Linked DNA regions of Ancylothrix sp. D3o. Each later gene encodes a partner of the first gene's protein in a complex. Links are inferred from orthologs where the notes say so. Each region holds a gene or a part of one and is shown on either strand. Other genes may lie near its edges.

Evidence for each region.
Region 2: the proteins of ndhC (region 1) and NG798_RS14150 are in contact, whole or in part, in a cryo-EM structure (PDB 6ZJN), measured with the Thermus thermophilus proteins. The link is inferred for Ancylothrix sp. D3o from one-to-one orthologs. Residues at the interface, in WP_096411116.1 of Thermus thermophilus: Glu45, Ser46, Asn48, Pro50, Ala51, Gly52, Glu53; in WP_223903221.1 of Thermus thermophilus: Met26, Thr27, Asn29, Gly31, Pro32, His34.
Region 3: the proteins of ndhC (region 1) and nuoH are in contact, whole or in part, in a cryo-EM structure (PDB 6KHJ), measured with the Thermosynechococcus vestitus proteins. The link is inferred for Ancylothrix sp. D3o from one-to-one orthologs. Residues at the interface, in WP_126986108.1 of Thermosynechococcus vestitus: Gly6, Tyr7, Glu8, Tyr9, Phe10, Gly12, Phe13, Leu14, Ile16, Cys17, Ser18, Pro21, Ala24, Leu25, Ala27, Ser28, Leu31, Arg32, Pro33, Ser35, Arg40, Leu41, Thr42, Thr43, Tyr44, Glu45, Ile51, Gly53, Ala54, Trp55; in WP_126985484.1 of Thermosynechococcus vestitus: Gln8, Lys26, Trp29, Leu30, Pro33, Met34, Met37, Leu38, Leu83, Ile84, Phe85, Lys86, Glu87, Asp88, Val89, Leu90, Pro91, Ala92, Thr100, Ala104, Val107, Ile108, Phe111, Leu112, Tyr114, Ile115, Ile125, Ser126, Leu128, Phe133.

The regions. Positions count from the first base shown.
Region 1 is NZ_JAMXEX010000018.1:67,382-73,405, reverse strand. The notes cover bases 1,814-4,779. They hold ndhC (photosynthetic/respiratory NAD(P)H-quinone oxidoreductase subunit C), read right to left. Parts: upstream 3,495-4,779; coding sequence 3,132-3,494; downstream 1,814-3,131. Other genes in these bases: NG798_RS22300 (photosynthesis system II assembly factor Ycf48), read left to right, coding at 4,377-4,779; NG798_RS22305 (rubredoxin), read left to right, coding at 3,985-4,320; ndhK (photosynthetic/respiratory NAD(P)H-quinone oxidoreductase subunit K), read right to left, coding at 2,425-3,141; NG798_RS22320 (NAD(P)H-quinone oxidoreductase subunit J), read right to left, coding at 1,932-2,432. In the rest of the region: NG798_RS22330 (KTSC domain-containing protein), read right to left, coding at 157-582; NG798_RS22325 (Uma2 family endonuclease), read right to left, coding at 1,096-1,713; more of NG798_RS22300, read left to right, coding at 4,780-5,384; psbE (cytochrome b559 subunit alpha), read left to right, coding at 5,553-5,801; psbF (cytochrome b559 subunit beta), read left to right, coding at 5,822-5,956; NG798_RS22285 (photosystem II reaction center protein L), read left to right, coding at 5,966-6,024. UniProt on the Escherichia coli protein: NDH-1 shuttles electrons from NADH, via FMN and iron-sulfur (Fe-S) centers, to quinones in the respiratory chain. The immediate electron acceptor for the enzyme in this species is believed to be ubiquinone.
Region 2 is NZ_JAMXEX010000007.1:13,973-17,349, forward strand. The notes cover bases 1-2,962. They hold NG798_RS14150 (NAD(P)H-quinone oxidoreductase subunit H), read left to right. Parts: upstream 1-870; coding sequence 871-2,055; downstream 2,056-2,962. Other genes in these bases: rsmH (16S rRNA (cytosine(1402)-N(4))-methyltransferase RsmH), read right to left, coding at 1-624; NG798_RS14155 (class I SAM-dependent methyltransferase), read left to right, coding at 2,180-2,962. Also shown: more of NG798_RS14155, read left to right, coding at 2,963-3,343.
Region 3 is NZ_JAMXEX010000001.1:191,135-194,492, reverse strand. Bases 416-3,358 are described here. They hold nuoH (NADH-quinone oxidoreductase subunit NuoH), read right to left. Parts: upstream 2,475-3,358; coding sequence 1,356-2,474; downstream 416-1,355. Other genes in these bases: NG798_RS00875 (metal ABC transporter permease), read right to left, coding at 2,747-3,358; ndhI (NAD(P)H-quinone oxidoreductase subunit I), read right to left, coding at 683-1,267; NG798_RS00890 (NADH-quinone oxidoreductase subunit J), read right to left, coding at 416-565. Also shown: more of NG798_RS00890, read right to left, coding at 1-415. UniProt on the Escherichia coli protein: NDH-1 shuttles electrons from NADH, via FMN and iron-sulfur (Fe-S) centers, to quinones in the respiratory chain. The immediate electron acceptor for the enzyme in this species is believed to be ubiquinone.

The sequences.
Region 1 (6,024 bases):
AATGTGCTTTTGTCGAGCGCGACTCTGATGGGTACTGCTGGTACTGATTATATCTCATGTATGTTATATGTATGGAATAAAGACAAGCCCCTGTTGATTATAGCAGGGGCTTGTTGCGTTTTAATGGGGGCTGAGTTGTTTGTAAATGTTAAATTTTTAAGGGCTGTCATCAAGACACCGGCTGTTATAGTGTCCTTTGATTTGATAGTTGTAAAAGCGTCCAATTGAATCGGCTTCGCAGAGATTGTCCCAGGTTTCTTCTTCGACGTCGCTGTATTGATAAATTTTGCCGGTGGCAAATTCTACTTGTAATATTTGTTGCTCTGGATCGTATCCTATGGCGGCGGCCATTGTTGAGTTAACCGGCAGCATGGCTATGGGTTGTGAAGCGGGAATTTGTGTTGTGAGATTACTTTCTCTGTTGGCAATGTCGGCGACTTGTTGCAGTCCGTTATAGGCGGCGACTGGGGCGGGGATTTCTATTAGTTCGATGTCTTCGCCTCGGTCTATTAATAAGTTGAGTTGGCCGTTTTTGTGGCCTGCTGCTATGATGCTGCTTAGGTCTATTTTTGATAGTTTCATAGGTTTTTGGGATGGGTTGGGTGCTTATGCTTTGATTAAAGTGGCCCCAGCCAAGGTTGCCGATCTCACAAAAATGCCTTCTTTAACGGCGACTTGCTGTTTTTGGCCCTCTGTCTAATTATAACCTAAGTTGATTTTTTAGTCAATAGAGGCAGGAATTTTTGAGATCGGGGGGAGGTACAAGCTTTCAATGCGGGTTTCAAACTGCGGAACTTTGGCACAAAAGAATTGTTGGGCGTGTCGAGTCTGTTTATGCGCTTTGCCGGTTGATTTGAGTCATTACGGGCTGAGACTTTCATCAAACGCGCAGACTCTAGCACTGCTAAATACATCACTCCAGCCGGTTATAGCCCAGATTCCGCCGGTCTGCCTGAAAGTAGGAGTATTTGGCGAGAACAAAAGCAATAAATTTTTATTTGACTAATACTTTAAAACTTCTTTCTTTGCAAACATCGCAAAGATATTGACAGAAATTAAACAGTCATATTTCGGCTTATTTTTTTTCTCAGCCCGCTACAAACTTGCACCAAAAATCTGTTCTGCCGTTAAATTCAACTCAGGAAATACCCCGGAGATAACCGTCTCACTGCCCCGAAACTGACTCACCTCATACTCCCCATCAACAAGCTGATAAACCGATAAAGTCGGTAACTTCTCACTTCCAATAAATCGTCTTCCACCCAAACCCAAATAATCAATAATCCAATATTCTGCAATAGCCATTTCCTCATAATCCGCCGCCTTCAAAGCATAATCATCCCGCCAATTTGTACTTGCTATCTCCACAATTAAACGCACAGATGACCCCATGCTAATAACAGATGAAGTTGCCCAAAGCGGCTCTTTTTCAACTTTTTGCTTATCCAAAACAATCACATCCGGCTCATACCCAGACTCATCCCGAAAAGGCTTGAGTATCAACTCTTTAGGAATAAAATAAGGCAACTCTTTAAGTCGGCAGTGAATCCCTATTTCTAAAGTGATAAATCCAGCAATTTCCGAATGTTTTCCTCTTGGTTTAGGCATCTCAACAATCACCCCATTATGTAACTCATAGCGATTTTCTGACTTTTCGGGATACCAGGCAATAAATTCATCAAACGTTACTTTTTTCGTCAAAGCTTGAGTCATAGTCTTTCCCCTTTTCATTTAACCTTTCTGAGTAGGATTTTTTACCTATTATAGCATTTATCAACTATCCCTTTTTTAGTCTCCACCGGCACCTTTTATTTTCTTATTTTGTCCGGCTTTCATAGACATTTCAATCACACCAACACCCCCATAAAAAAAACCGGCACCCCCTTAAACAAGAAAATGCCGGCCCCAAAAAATCCAATTACAAAACACCCTTAATAAGCATCCTGTAACTCAAAAAACTCAGGCGAAACATAATCCTTACGCAAAGGCCAGCCCACCCAATCTTCAGGCATCAAAATCCGCTTCAAATTAGGATGCCCCTCATAGACAATCCCATACATATCGTAAGACTCACGCTCCTGCCAGTCCGCCGACTTCCAAATCCAGTACACCGAAGGCACCCGCGCATCATCACGCGGCAAAAACACCTTCACCCGTACTTCCTCTGGCTGAGTCACATTATCACTCACCTTAATCAAGTGATAAAAACTCACCAACTGATCACCAGGGCCAACATCATAACCGCCCTGACAAGACAAAGTATTAAACCCATAAGCATAGAGAGCAGTAGCCAACGGAAGCAAAAACTCCCGGTCAACCTTAATAATCTCCACACCCAAATGATCCGCCGGCAGAGCCTCATGCTCAAAACCATTCTCTGTCAGCCACTGAGAAACCTTACCGGCCTCTACAATCTGCGTATTATCAGCCACGAGCTTCCTCCTTCTTCGCCGTCAACAGAGCAGGAGGCACCGGCATCCCTATCGCCTCCGTCAACTCCTTCGGAGGAGTTTGACGAGTTGGAGAAGCCAAATAAGCGCCCGTCAAAATATCAGGAACCGGCTTCATCCCATGCTTACGAGTATAGAAACGGTGAGTTTGCTGTAAATTCCCCCGTTCCTGAATCGATTCATTAGAAACCTTTTTACGCAACTTAATGATTGCATCCATAATCGCCTCTGGACGCGGCGGACAACCTGGAATATACAAATCCACAGGAATCAACTTATCCACCCCCCGCACCGCCGTCGGAGAATCTGCACTAAACATCCCGCCGGTAATCGTACAAGCACCCATAGCAATCACATACTTAGGCTCAGGCATTTGCTCATACAACCGCACCAGCGCCGGGGCATACTTCATGGTAATCGTGCCCGCCGTAATAATCAGATCCGCCTGACGAGGCGAAGAACGAGGCACCAAACCAAACCGGTCAAAATCAAACCGGCTACCAATCATCGCCGCAAGCTCAATAAAACAGCAAGCAGTCCCATACATCAAAGGCCACAAACTCGAAAGCCGAGCCCAGTTATACAAATCATCAACCGAAGTCAGAATCACATTTTCCGACAGTTCGCTTGTCACCTGGGGCCGTTCAACCGGATTAAGCAGCCCTTTTCCATTCGGAGTATTTAAGACCATTCCAAGGCTCCTTTGCGCCAAGCATAAACCAGAGCAATCACCAGAATTCCGATAAAGATCAAGGCTTCAATAAAAGCCAACAGACCGAGCCGGTGGAAAGCCACAGCCCAGGGATACAAGAAAACAGTCTCAACATCAAACACCACAAAAACCAAAGCAAACATATAGTAGCGGATGTTGAACTGAATCCAAGCCCCACCGATAGGCTCCATCCCCGACTCGTAAGTAGTGAGCCGTTGCACACTCGTACCTTTGGGCCCTAGCAACTTCGAGGCACCCAGCGCCAGAACCGGCACCAGACTGCTGATAATTAGAAAGCCCAGGAAATACTCATAACCGCTGAGGACAAACACAATAAATAAAGACCCAAGGGTAAAGTTACGTTTGTTTCGATTCTTCACATTACATTATATATGCCTAAGATTTTCAAGGCCAAAACCATCACCCTAGGCCAAACCAGTCCCATAGCCAACATCAAGCCCAAACCCACCCCAGACCAAACTTGACCAAACCTCAAGCTTTCCAACCCTCTCAACCAATCACAACAAGAACTTTCTTAAAGAAATACTTATGAACGCTTAATATTATTTCTATGGAAGCCAACAGAGCAAAACCCCACACAATAAAGCAACCTAACCCAGCCTTCCCCAAAAACAAAAATTAAAATTTAAAGCAAAATTCTTGACAAACGTTAACAAAAAAGCATCAGATTTTAATATCATAGCAATTGACCCTTGCTGTAGCGCCCGGATTAGTAGGGCCAAGCTCCTACCCGAAAGACAAACCAAAACTTGAGTTTGTCCACCGGCCAGTTGTCTCGCCAAACCCTATCGTTACCGAGCCATGAGTCCCGAAACCCTCGATACCAACAACCTCGATCAATACGAATGTCGCTCCTGCGGGTACGTTTACGAACCCCTCAAAGGCGACTCCAAAAGAGACATCGCCGCCAACACCCCCTTTAAAGAACTCCCCATAACCTGGCGCTGTCCCGTATGTGGAGCCAAAACCACAGCCTTTACAAACGTTGGCCCCGCCGGCACCGCCTCTGGATTTAAAGAAAACTTAGGTTTTGGTTTAGGAGTCAACACCCTCACCCCAAGCCAAAAAAACATCCTCATCTTTGGAGCCTTGGGAGTAGCCGTGATATTCTTTCTCAGCCTCTACGGCTTACAGTAAGTCGGTATCACCGCGTGTACCACAAACCCAAAACCAACCGATAAATATTACTAGCAATGTACTCAATCCAGACTTTATTTAAACGAATTCTGCCCTTAATCGTGGCCGTTGTTTTGTGTGTTGGCTGTAGCAAAGTCCCCACCACCCTGATCAACCCCTGGCAAGTCATCCAACTGCCAACCACCGCCAACCTCCAAGACATCGCCTTCACCGGCAACCCCAAACACGGTTGGATCGTTGGCAGTGAAGCCACCATCCTCGAAACCACCGATGGCGGCCAAACCTGGGAACAAAAACCCATCGACCTTCAAGAAGATACAAAAGCCCGCTTGACATCTGTAAGCTTTTCTGGTAAAGAAGGCTGGATTATTGGCGAACCTTCGATCTTGCTACACAGCAACGACGAAGGCAAAACCTGGGAACGCATCCCCCTCAGCAGCAAACTACCCGGCTCACCCCTGACAATCTTAGCCCTCGGCCCCAACAGTGCCGAAATGACAACCGATGTCGGAGCCATTTACAAAACTTCTGATGGCGGCCAAAACTGGAAAGCAATGGTACAAGAAGCCGTTGGGGTCGTCCGCAATATCCAGCGCTCGGCTGATGGGAAATATGTCGCCGTCTCCGCCAAAGGCAACTTTTATTCTGTATGGGAACCCGGCCAAAATGCCTGGACACCCCACAACCGCAATAGCTCTCGCCGTGTCCAAAACATGGGCTTTACCCCCGATGGCAACCTGTGGATGCTGGCCAGAGGCGGTCAATTGCAATTTACAAACCCCGAAAACCCCGAAGAATGGGAAAAAGCCGTTTTTCCAGAACTTTCTACCAGTTGGGGATTACTCGATATCGCCTACCGCACTCCTTCGGAAGTTTGGCTGGCCGGTGGTAGCGGTCAACTACTGTGCAGTTTGGATGGTGGCAAAACATGGCAAAAAGACCGTGAAGTTGAAGAAGTCCCTTCAAACTTTTACAGAATTGTCTTTGTTTCGCCCGACTCTGGCTTTATCATTGGTCAACAAGGTATTTTGTTGAAATATCAACAAAGCTCTGCTGCTGCATAACCTCAAAAAACAGAGGCCGGTATAAAAACCGGCTTCCACTTTGGCTCGCGTTCAACCACCAAAAAAGCAAAAAAGTTCAAAAAATAAGTAGTTGACGCTTGTTAGAAACGTTGAAGTTTCGTATCATATAGATTAAGTTTTTCGCTGTCGTCTTTGGGAGGAAACTACATGGCTGGCGGATCTACAGGTGAGCGTCCTTTTTCCGATATTATTACCAGTATCCGTTACTGGGTTATTCACAGCATCACTATTCCGATGCTGTTTATCGCTGGCTGGCTCTTTGTAAGCACAGGTTTAGCTTACGATGCCTTTGGCACACCGCGTCCTGATGAATATTTCACTCAAACCCGTCAAGAATTACCCATTGTTCAAGACCGCTTTGAGTCAAAACAACAAATTGAGCAATTTATTAAATAGCGTCTTAGGAGAATAAGACCATGACAAGCAATAGAGCCAACGAACCCATTTCTTATCCTATTTTTACTGTCCGCTGGTTGGCAGTTCACACTCTGGGTGTTCCGACAATTTTCTTTTTAGGCGCTATTGCCGCCATGCAATTTATCCAACGATAGGAGAAACAGATGCCAACTCGTAGTCCTAACCCAAATAATCAGCCGGTTGAGTTAAACCGCACCTCTCT
Region 2 (3,377 bases), on another replicon or contig:
TAAGGCTTGAAATACTCGCGTTGCTGGGTGGATTCTACCATGTCGATATTTGGCCGGCACGCAAGAGGCTATGGCTTCGGCCAGTTGGGTTGTTGTGGAAAAGGGCCGGCTACTGACTATTGTGCGTGCGATCCTCCGCGAGAGTCTCTCTTCTCCGTAGGTGAAAAATATATCGGCGAGTTGTTTTTCTTGCCATTTGTTGATGATTTCGGCTGCTGTCAGGGGTTGTCGGTTGTCCATCCGCATATCGAGTGCGGCGGTGTGCCGAAAGCTAAACCCTCGTGCCGGTGTGTCTAGTTGCCCGGAACTTACGCCTAAATCGGCTATGATTCCATCAAATTGCTCGCTTTGCCCCGGATATTCACAAAAATTTCCGCGCCATATCTTGACATTTTCGCCGAATTGTGATAAATAAGTTTGAGCAGTGGCAATGGCTTGTTCGTCGCGGTCTATGGCGGTGACACGGACATCGGGGGAGGTGGCGAGGATGAGGCTGGTATGACCACCGGCCCCCAGGGTGGCATCAAGGTAGTGTCCGCCTGGGTGGATATTTAAAGCTTCGATGAGTTCTTTGGCAAGGACGGGGATATGGACAAAGGCCGGTGGAGTTGGAGAGTCTGTCATTTTTGGTAAATTAACGCCGCTTCTATTGTGCGTTGTTTGGAGGCTGTGAATACAAATTTGTCAATGGCGGCTATAAGCGATTAAAACTATCTTGCTCAAAGTGCTTTGCCTTCAGCCAATATAATGAGGAGAAGCTAAATAAAACTCAACATAAAGCTGAGACAGAACACCGGCGCTGTTTTTTGCCGTAGATGGGAAAATGGTGGGGCCGGTGCAAAAACTGATAAAGGGGAGAATGCAATAGCGATGCCGAGACTAGAGACAAGAACAGAACCCATGATTTTGAACATGGGGCCACACCATCCCTCAATGCACGGGGTGTTACGCTTGATTGTGACGTTGGATGGCGAAAATGTCCTCGACTGCGAGCCGGTAATTGGCTATTTGCACCGGGGAATGGAAAAAATCGCCGAGAATCGTACTAATGTGATGTACGTTCCCTATGTGAGCCGGTGGGACTATGCAGAGGGGATGTTTAACGAAGCGGTGACGGTGAATGCACCGGAAAAATTAGCCGATATCGCGGTGCCCAAACGTGCCAGTTATATCCGCATGGTTATGCTGGAGTTGAACCGCATTGCTAACCATTTGTTGTGGCTTGGCCCCTTCATGGCGGACGTTGGCGCACAAACTCCGTTCTTTTACATTTTCCGCGAACGCGAATTAATTTATGACCTCTGGGAAGCAGCAACCGGCTACCGGATGGTAAATAATAATTACTTCCGTATTGGCGGGGTGGCGGCTGATTTACCCTATGGTTGGGTAGATAAGTGTTATGACTTCTGTGATTACATGATGCCGAAAGTTGACGAGTATGAGCGGTTAATTACAGATAACCCAATTTTCCGCCGCCGCGTTGAAGGCATTGGTACTATCAGTCGTGAAGAGGCACTTAACTGGGCACTTTCTGGGCCGGTGTTGCGCGCTTCTGGGGTACAGTGGGATTTACGCAAGGTTGACCACTACGAATGTTATGACGAGTTAGACTGGGATGTGCAGTGGGAAACAGCGGGTGATTGTATGGCTCGCTATTTGGTGCGTATCCGCGAAATGCGTGAGTCTGTGAAAATTATCCGTCAAGCTTTAAAGGGTCTGCCTGGTGGCCCTTATGAAAATTTGGAAGCCAAACGGATGACCGAGGGGCCGAAGTCTGAGTGGAACAGTTTTGATTATCAGTTTATCGGTAAAAAGATTGCTCCTACTTTTAAGATTCCCAAAGGTGAACATTATGTGCGCGTTGAAAGCGGGAAAGGTGAGTTAGGAATTTTCATCATGGGGGATGATAATGTTTTCCCCTGGCGTTGGAAAATTCGGGCTGCTGATTTTGTCAATTTGCAAATTTTACCGCAGTTGTTGCGCGGGATGAAGGTTGCAGATATTGTGACGATTTTGGGCAGTATCGATGTGATTATGGGTTCGGTTGATCGTTAATTTTGAACCGCAGATGAACGCAGATGGACGCAGATAGGCTATTTGTGTGCATCTGTGGTTAACTTTTTTTAGAAGCAGAAAACCCATCCGCGTTTATCTGCGTTGATCTGCGGTTAATAAAAATATGCTCTCAGAAATAATTAGCCAAAAAATATCAGAAAACTCTCAGGGAAGAATTTCTTTTGCTGAGTATATGGAGTTGGTTTTATATCATCCTGAACAGGGGTATTATGCAACAAATAAGGTGAATATTGGAGCGGATGGAGATTTTGTGACTTCGCCGCATTTATGTAAGGATTTTGGGGAGTTGTTGGCGGTTCAGTTTGCCCAAATGTGGGAAGTTTTGGGGAAACCCGCTTGTTTTCAGTTGGTGGAAATGGGGGCCGGTCAAGGGTTATTGGCGGCGGATGTTTTGAAGTTTTTGCATAAGCATCATTTTGATTTTTTTGAGTGTTTGGAATATTTGATTGTTGAAAAGGCTGCCGGTTTGATTGCGGAACAAAAGCAGATTTTAGATAAGTTGTCAAGTAATTTTGGGGCTAAGATTCGTTGGTGTGGGTGGGATGAGATAGAGGAGAATTCGATTACCGGCTGCTTTTTTTCTAATGAGTTGGTGGATGCTTTGCCGGTGCATTTGGTGGCGGTAGAAAATCAAAAATTACGGGAAGTTTATGTGAGTTTTGAAGGGGGGGATTTCACGGAGGTGGTGGGGGATGTTTCGACACCGGCAATAGAGGATTATTTTAAGTTTGTTGGGGTTGATATTTGTGGTTATGAAGATGGGTATCGTACGGAGGTAAATTTGGCGGGGTTGGAGTGGATGAAGTTGGTGGGGAGCCGGCTTTGTCGGGGTTATGTTTTGACGATTGATTATGGTTATACTGCGGAAAGGTTTTATCATCCCCGCAGAAATGAAGGTACTTTACAATGTTATTTTAAGCATTCTCATCATAATGATCCGTATGTTAATGTGGGGTTTCAAGATATTACGGCTCATGTGGATTTTACGGCGTTGGAAAAACAGGGTTTTTTGTGTGGGTTGGATAAGGTTGGGTTTGTGCAGCAGGGGTTATTTTTGATGGCTTTGGGGTTGGGTGAAAGAATTGCTGCTTTGTCTTTTGTTGGCGAGGTTGAGGATATTGGGAATGTGTTGCGCCGGCGGGAGGTTTTGCATAGTTTAATGAATCCTATGGGGTTGGGAAATTTTGGGGTTTTGGTGCAGTGTAAAAGTTTGAATGAAAGCGAGATAAATGTGGGTTTGAAGGGGTTAATGATGCCGGTGATGTAGCGGGTTTGTTAGATTGGTAAATGCGGTTTTTTGT
Region 3 (3,358 bases), on another replicon or contig:
CTGGCAGAGTCAAAACCGGCGGCTGAGGTAACTGAGAAGAAATTTCTTCCGGCAGATATTCCCGACGCGCCAAAATAATCGCCCCCACCATTGCCATCAGCAACAGCACAGAAGCCATCTCAAACGGCAACAAAAAGTCGCTAAAGAAATGTTCGCCCAGCTTAACAATCGACTCATCACCGGCCGGTACAGCCGCCGAAACAGCCCAAGGAGTAGACAAAACCATCGTCCCCAAAAGCGCAAACAAACCAACACAAACCAACGCCGTCGCACCTCTGCGAATCCAAGCATTAGTCATCGGCACAAAATCCTCGCGCTTATTGACGAGCATAATTGCAAACAAAATCAAAACGTTAACAGCGCCCACATAAACAAGCAACTGCGCCGCCGCCACAAAATCAGCATTTAGCAGCAAATACATCCCTGCAATACTGATAAAAACAGCCGCCAGCAAAAACGCCGAATAAACAATATTAGAAAGCAGCACCACACCAAGCGCCGCCCCAATCATCATCAATGCCAGCAACCCAAAAGAAACAACTTGAACGCCTTCCGCTAAATTCACAGCTTTTTGTCCTCAGTTAGTTGAAAATCACTTTGGGTAAGAGGTAATCGCTCAAAAAATCCAGCATTTTTTGTTTCCAATGAGCGACAAAATTTCCCCCTTACCACGCACAGAAAATTACTTTTTGGTTTGTTCCATAATTTGCTCAGGGCGCAAACCGGCACGCTGGGAACCCGCAGGCAAATCGTGACCATCAATTTCGCCCTTCGGCAAATAAGCAAACTCACGAATCGGAGTCACCATCGGGTCATTTGTTACCTTATAAGGCAAACGACCCAAAGCAACGTTATCAAAATTCAACTCATGCCGGTCATAAACAGCTAACTCGTACTCTTCCGTCATTGACAAACAATTAGTCGGGCAGTATTCCACACAATTTCCGCAGAAAATACACACCCCGAAATCGATACTATAGTGCTTAAGCTGCTTCTTCTTCGTTTCCTTATTAAACTCCCAATCAACCACCGGCAAATTGATCGGACAAACCCGAACACAAACCTCACAAGAAATACACTTATCAAACTCAAAATGAATCCGACCCCGGAAACGTTCAGAAGGAATCACCTTTTCGTAAGGATATTGCACCGTCACCGGGCGCCGGCGCATATGGTCAAAAGTCACAGATAAACCTTGACCAATATATTTAGCAGCTTGAAACGCTTCTTTTGTGTAATCGCCCACTTGATTGAGAAACTTTAACATGATGCTCTTTCTCTTTTGTTAGGTCAAAAATCCTTAATCAAAAGTCCTTGGTCATTGGGCAAATATATCGCCAATGACCCAAACTTTTTTAGCCACCAAAAGCAAACGGAAAAGCCAGTTTCAGACCGGCAGTTAGTAACAAATTAACTAACCCAACCGGCAACAAAAACTTCCAGCCTAGATCCAGCAATTGGTCAATACGAACGCGGGGAACAGTCCAGCGCAACAAAATCGCCAAAAACACAAAGAAATAAGCCTTGAGCAAAGTCATCGTAATGCCCAAAGTCCCATTCACAACTTGCAACCAAGGAGTAGACTCACTCACGCCCAACCAACCGGCAACCACGCCAACCGGAAGCGGAGACTCCCAACCGCCGAAATACAAAACCGCAACCATCAAAGCCGACAGCACAAGGTTTACATAAGAAGCCAGATAATAGAGCGCAAACTTCATACCAGAGTATTCAGTTTGATAACCGGCCACCAACTCTTCCTCAGCTTCCGGCAAGTCAAAAGGTAAACGTTCGCATTCCGCCAAAGCAGCAATCCAGAAAATAATAAAACCCACCGGTTGCCGCCAGATATTCCAGCCCAAAATTCCATAACCGGCTTGTTGGTTAACAATATCAATAGTGCTGAGACTATTCGACATCATTACCACAGCCAAAACAGCCAGAGCCAGCGGAATTTCATAACTAATTGATTGTGCTGCTGCCCGCAACCCTCCCAACAGAGAGTATTTATTATTAGAAGCGTAACCAGACATCAACAAACCAATCGGCTGAAGGCTGGCCAAAGCAATCCACAAAAACACCGCCGAACCCACATCACTAAGGATGAGATTTTGTCCAAACGGCACGATTAGATACGACACAAAAACCGGAATAATCACAATGATTGGCCCAGCCGTAAACAGAATCGTATCTGTTTTCGCAGCCACCACATCTTCCTTAAAAACCAACTTCAAACCATCAGCCGCCGCCTGCAAAACACCAAGCGGGCCGGCATACTCTGGCCCGATTCGCTGTTGAGCCGCCGCCGAAATTTTTCGCTCAAGCCAAACAGTCACTAGCACCCCAACGGTAGCCGCCACCAGCAACACCAGCATCGGCAAAGGCATCCAAAGCACCTTTGCAGTGCCGGCTGGCAGGCCCAAATTCCGCAGGGCTTCTATAAAACTTCCTTGCAGGTCTATTCCAGGGTTCATGTTTCCCGCTCAATGACAGATTATGAAGATATTTAACTTGCCCCAACTTAGTATATCGCTCGGTGGTGGACACAAGGAAAGCCCCGACCGGCTCTTTTACTCACCGCCCCATCATCCCTGCTTATAACCTTCATAGATTTTTCCCTTTCCGCCTACAGACGTTCCGCCGTCCAGACGTTCCAGCGGAACGTCTCTACCATAAACCCAAAAAACAAACAGACAACACATCTGTGGGGCATCCTGGCTGCCCTCAATATGCGCTAGTAAAACCCTCAACCACGCACCAGCAGCTTTCGCCCCACCAAAATCAGCAAAAACACCAAAAACTGCACCACCACAATACTAGGGCCAGACGCCAAATTAAACGAACCCGAAACCACCATCCCGCCAATACTACTCAAAGCCCCCAAAAACACAGAAATTCCCAAAAATCTCGCAAATTGATGCGTCACCAATTTAGCTGTCGCCGCCGGAATCACCAAAAAAGCATTAACCAACAACACACCCACCGCCTTAATAGCCACCGCCACCGCCAAAGAAAGCAACATCACAAACAAATATTGATGCAGCTTCACCGCAATTCCTTGAACCTTTGCCACCCCAACATTTAACGTAATCAAAACTTGCTGCCGCAACGTCGAAAGCAAAAACACACTACTACTAACCAACAACCCCAAAATCAACAACAAATCTGTATTCCCAATCCCTAAAATATCCCCAAACAAAACCCCCATCAAATTACCTTGATAGCCTTTAATAAAACTCGTCAAAATCACACCAGCAGCCAAAGCCGCCGAAACAGCAATACTAAAAACGCTATCATTATTTAAATCAGTTTGCTCAATTAAATATAAAACCAAAACCCCAAAAGCCAGCGTAAAAGG